One region of the Cobetia sp. UIB-001 genome, then DNA from elsewhere that is predicted to be linked to it. Evidence: predicted binding sites of a transcription regulator. Region 1 holds the regulator's gene; the other holds the start of a gene.
What was found. Region 1 encodes LexA, which represses DNA repair genes until DNA is damaged. Its sites were predicted from a motif close to TACTGTNTANNTANACAGTA; they were not measured.
Positions count from the first base shown of each region.

Region 2: the regulator LexA is predicted to act here: its motif matches at 1,250-1,269, upstream of recA (recombinase RecA).

Region 1 is NZ_CP058244.1:1,001,323-1,003,723, forward strand. It holds gene topA (type I DNA topoisomerase) at 1-111, shown strand, start outside; gene HA399_RS04255 (DUF6586 family protein) at 111-590, shown strand; gene HA399_RS04260 (hypothetical protein) at 843-1,082, shown strand; gene lexA (transcriptional repressor LexA) at 1,227-1,856, opposite strand.
Region 2 is NZ_CP058244.1:3,693,298-3,695,698, reverse strand. It holds gene mutS (DNA mismatch repair protein MutS) at 1-464, opposite strand, end outside; gene HA399_RS15260 (CinA family protein) at 631-1,167, shown strand; gene recA (recombinase RecA) at 1,383-2,401, shown strand, end outside.

The DNA of each region.
Region 1 (2,401 bases):
AAGGCTCAGTACGTCATGACCGATGAGGAAGGCAAGGCGACCGGTTGGAAGGCGACCTACGACAACGGCCGCTGGGTCGTCGAGGACAAGCGCAAGGGAGCCAAGAGCTGATGAGTCAGCGTGCCCGTACCAATCAGCTGCTGTATCAGGCCGAGTTGCTGCTGGCCCAGTCAGCAGCCTCTGGCGACGATGAGCATGCCGTGGCGCGTCGCATGGCCGGTGAAGAGGGCGCGCTCGCCCTGCTGGAGCTGGCGCTGGCGTCATTGCTGGAAGAATGTGCCGTGACGGCGCGCTGGCCAGAGGGTAGCTGGCGCGAGCGCCTGGCGTCGCCGCCGACGCCCATCGCCGAGGTCGAGCAGCTGCGCAGCCTGCTGGAGCGTTCCGATAGCTGGTTGTCTGAGCTGGTCGCGGATGTGACCCGCCTGCATGAAGAGGGCGGCGTCGCGCGCCGCGAGGAATCGCGTTCGCGGGGTGATGGTCTGATCATCGCGGCAGCCTCGAGCGCCTCGCTGGCCGAGCGTCTCAGCGCCGCCATCACGGCATTCAAGGCGCTGCTGCCGCAGCTGCGTGAGTCGAGTGTCGAGTGGTAGGTCAAGGCGTTGATCTGGTGCTGCACGCTGGTGATGACTGGCGCATGGCAATCGGGTGACGTTTCGCCTTCACGGGTGCTAGACTGATCGCATTGTGGCAAGCCCTGCATTCTCCGGTACGACCATGGCTCTGGCTGTGGTCGTACTTTTTTCTGCGTCGCTGATGGCAACGCGGTGCCGGGCTTGCCAGCCGTCGCGCTGACGATTACAACGACGCCGGTATCTCGCGAGATGCCGTGCAGGAGGAATGACGTGTCCGATCCCGCCGTACTTGAAATTGTGCAAATGGAAGATGGTGAAGTGATTCTGCGCGCCGCGGAAAGCGAAGGTGAGCCGCTGCTCAGCATTCGCATTTCGGACGAGGCCGCCGATCTGCTGCGTGACAATCGTTTCGAGGTCGCGCGTGAGATGATCGACCACGCCATCACCCGGACTCGCCTCTGGGATGGCGAAGAAGACGAGGACGAGCAGTCAGAAGGCATCGTGCACTGATTCATCGCTCGCGCTTCGCGCACAAAAAACCCGCCTCGAGGCGGGTTTTTTGTGCAATGCGTGCGGCTTTTCTGTTGCTCAGAGCTCTGCGAGAAAGGTGCTGCTGGGCATAGCTCGTTGCTCAAAGCGCTGCTGGTCAAGGCCTCAGTGCAGGCCGCCATCGCGGATGACGCCCACCCCGAGACCTTCGATCTCCAGGCTGTCCGTGCGCAGGTCGACCTTGATCGGCGAGAAGTCCTCGTTCTCGGCTTCCAGCCACACGTAGTGCCCGTCACGGCGGAAGCGCTTGACGGTAACTTCATCCCCCAGACGTGCCACCACGATCTGTCCGTCACGCACGCTGCTGGTGCGGTGCACGGCCAGCAGGTCGCCTTCCAGAATTCCCACGTCCTTCATCGACACGCCGCGCACGCGCAACAGGTAGTCGGCAGCCGGCGAGAAGTAGTCGCTCGGCAGCGGGCAGTGACGGTCGATATGCTCGCTGGCAAGAATCGGACTGCCGGCGGCCACTTCCCCGATCACCGGCAGACCATCGTTGGCGCTGTCGTCGACGTCAGCCAGCGACGGCACGCGAATGCCGCGAGAGGTGCCCGGCACCATCTCGATGGCGCCCTTGCGCTTGAGGGCACGCAGATGCTCCTCGGCAGCATTCGGTGAGCGGAAGCCCAGCGCCTGGGCGATTTCGGCCCGCGTCGGCGGGTAGCCAGAGGACTTGATGGTCTTGATGATGAAGTCGAAGACATCCTGCTGGCGCGGAGTAAGCGGCTGGGTCATGGCATTGCCTTTGGCCTGGGCGGCATCTTGAGCTGACGGCACGGGGTGTGCATCCATACAACTGTCATTGTATCCAGTCATGGCGGTCATGCAAGGCATCGTGGCTTGCGTGGTGGCCTCAAAGGGCAGGTAGTCGCCGAGATATCGCTGTCTGGCGACTTTTCGTGCCGATATCCGAGGCATTCTTTCTTGATGGGAATGTCTGGAAGTGAATGCCTGGAGGTGAATGTCTGGTGGTGAATGTCTGGAAGTGAACCCGGCCTGGCTCTGGCGGGGTGGTCAGTCACCGAGCTAGGCGAGCCCTTGAATCGGCACGGTCAGCGTTGAGGGAATATCAGGCTTGGCTAAACCTCTGGCGTTTGAAACGCGAGAGAATTGTCAGTCATGGCATGGCGCGCTAGAATCAAAGTGTTTCAAACGAATGTTCGCCGATGGCGGTGCTCACGGGTGCCATGATCGAACGCGCCTTGCGGTGAACCTGCACCACCTCATGAGAGAGTCGCCGCGCGGGGCTTGCACCGTGACCTACGACTCCAGTCCTTTTC
Region 2 (2,401 bases), 1.5 Mb from region 1:
CTGAAGCGACCGGAGGAGAGCTCGAGAGCGGCCAGGCCCCAGGTCTCGCCATCACGGTGCAGCGCCACCAGCAGGTTGTCGCGGCTGGCATCCAGCAGCGCCTCATCATGCAGTGTCCCCGGGGTGACGATACGCACGACCTTGCGCTCGACAGGCCCCTTGCTGGTCGCCGGGTCACCGATCTGCTCGCAGATGGCCACCGATTCGCCCATCTTGACCAGGCGTGCCAGATAGCCTTCGGCGCTGTGATAGGGCACCCCTGCCATGGGAATCGGTGAGCCGCCGGAGCTGCCGCGCGCCGTCAACGTGATATCGAGAAGTTGTGCTGCGCGCTTGGCGTCCTCATGGAACAGTTCATAGAAGTCGCCCATGCGATAGAACAGCAGCACGCCGGGGTGCTCGCGTTTGATCTTCATGTACTGCGTCATCATCGGCGTCATCTGGGGCGCGCTGTTCTTGGCCATGGCCATGGACTTCCTTGACTGCACTGCAATGGGAAAAAGCACACATGCGAGAGCACGGCATGCGGGATGCGCGATATTCTACGGACTGGCGCGGCCGGCTCCAATGCCTGTGATGTCTCATGCTCGCTGCCCTTTTCACCCGATGACCTCCACAAGGAGAAAGTTCGTGAGCCAATTGACTGGTACGACCCCCGAGGCTGCGTGCGCGAATGCCCTGGCTGAGCAGTTGCAGGCGCTGGCGGTCGCGCGCGGGGTGCGCGTCACCACCGCCGAGTCGTGCACCGGAGGCGGGGTGAGCGCGGCGATCACGGCGATTGCCGGCAGCTCCAGCTATTTCGATGCGGGCTACGTGACCTATTCCAATGCCACCAAGCAGCGCCTGCTGGGGGTCAGTGAGGCATCGCTTGAAGAGTTCGGTGCCGTCTCCGAGGCAGTCGTGTGCGAGATGGTGCGGGGCGCCTGTCGCGAAAGCGGCGCTGAGCTGGGGGTGGCGATCAGCGGTGTGGCCGGCCCCGGCGGGGGAAGTGACGAGAAGCCCGTCGGCACCGTATGGCTGGCGTGGGGGAGCGAGGCCCGCCAGCAGGCACGCTGCTGTCACTTTCCCGGCGACCGGCAGGCCGTGCGCGACGCCGCGGTGCGGGAGGCATTGCAGGGCTTGATCGAGCGCGTGGAGGCCTTGCAGATCGGCACCGAAGACGCGTGAGCCCGATGCAAGCCCCGCGTTGAGGGTGCTGCCTGAAAAAGCGCATCACCGGACTGGCAGAGTGGCGCAACTTGCGGCATTATACTGTCCATGTATACAGGGTTTTGCCACGACACCTCAGCCGCTAGTCTGACGGTGTCTGCTCAGCTCTCAGTGACAGAATTCTCTATTCCAGGTGGCAGCCCGTGTGGCTCCGCCGTTCGACAGGAGGCCACATGGCAAAGGACGACAATCGTACCAAGGCGCTGAACGCGGCGCTGTCCCAGATCGAGCGCCAGTTCGGCAAGGGCGCCGTCATGCGCATGGGCGATGCCCCGCGTGTGGCCATCCCGTCGGTTTCCACCGGTTCTCTGGGGCTGGATATCGCACTCGGCATCGGCGGCCTGCCCTTCGGGCGCGTGGTCGAGATCTATGGCCCGGAATCCTCGGGCAAGACGACACTGACCCTCTCGGTCATCGCCCAGGCGCAGAAGCAGGGCAAGGTCTGTGCCTTCATCGATGCCGAGCACGCACTGGATCCGTCCTACGCCGAGAAGCTGGGCGTCAATCTGGACGAGATGCTGGTCTCCCAGCCGGACACCGGTGAGCAGGCGCTCGAGATCGTCGACATGCTGGTACGTTCCGGCGGCGTTGACGTCATCATCGTCGACTCCGTGGCGGCACTGACGCCGCGTGCCGAGATCGAAGGCGAGATGGGCGACTCCCACGTCGGCCTGCAGGCGCGTCTGATGTCCCAGGCACTGCGCAAGGTGACCGGCCACATCAAGAACGCCAACTGCATGGTGGTGTTCATCAACCAGATCCGCATGAAGATCGGCGTGATGTTCGGCAGCCCCGAAACCACGACGGGCGGTAACGCACTGAAGTTCTACTCCAGTGTGCGTCTGGATATCCGTCGTACCGGTTCCGTGAAGTCCGGTGATGAAGTCACCGGTAACGAGACCCGCGTCAAGGTCGTCAAGAACAAGGTCGCGCCGCCGTTCCGTCAGGCCGAGTTCCAGATTCTCTACGGCAAAGGCATCTATCACGCCGGTGAGGTGATCGACCTGGGCGTGCAGTGTGGTCTGGTCGGCAAGTCAGGCGCCTGGTACAGCTATCAGGGCAGCAAGATCGGTCAGGGCAAGGCCAATTCCGCCCAGTACCTGGAAGACAATCCCGCCATCATGGAGGAGATTGAAACCCAGATCCGTGCCCAGTTGCTGGCAGCGCCGGAAGCCAAGGAAGAGCCGAAAGA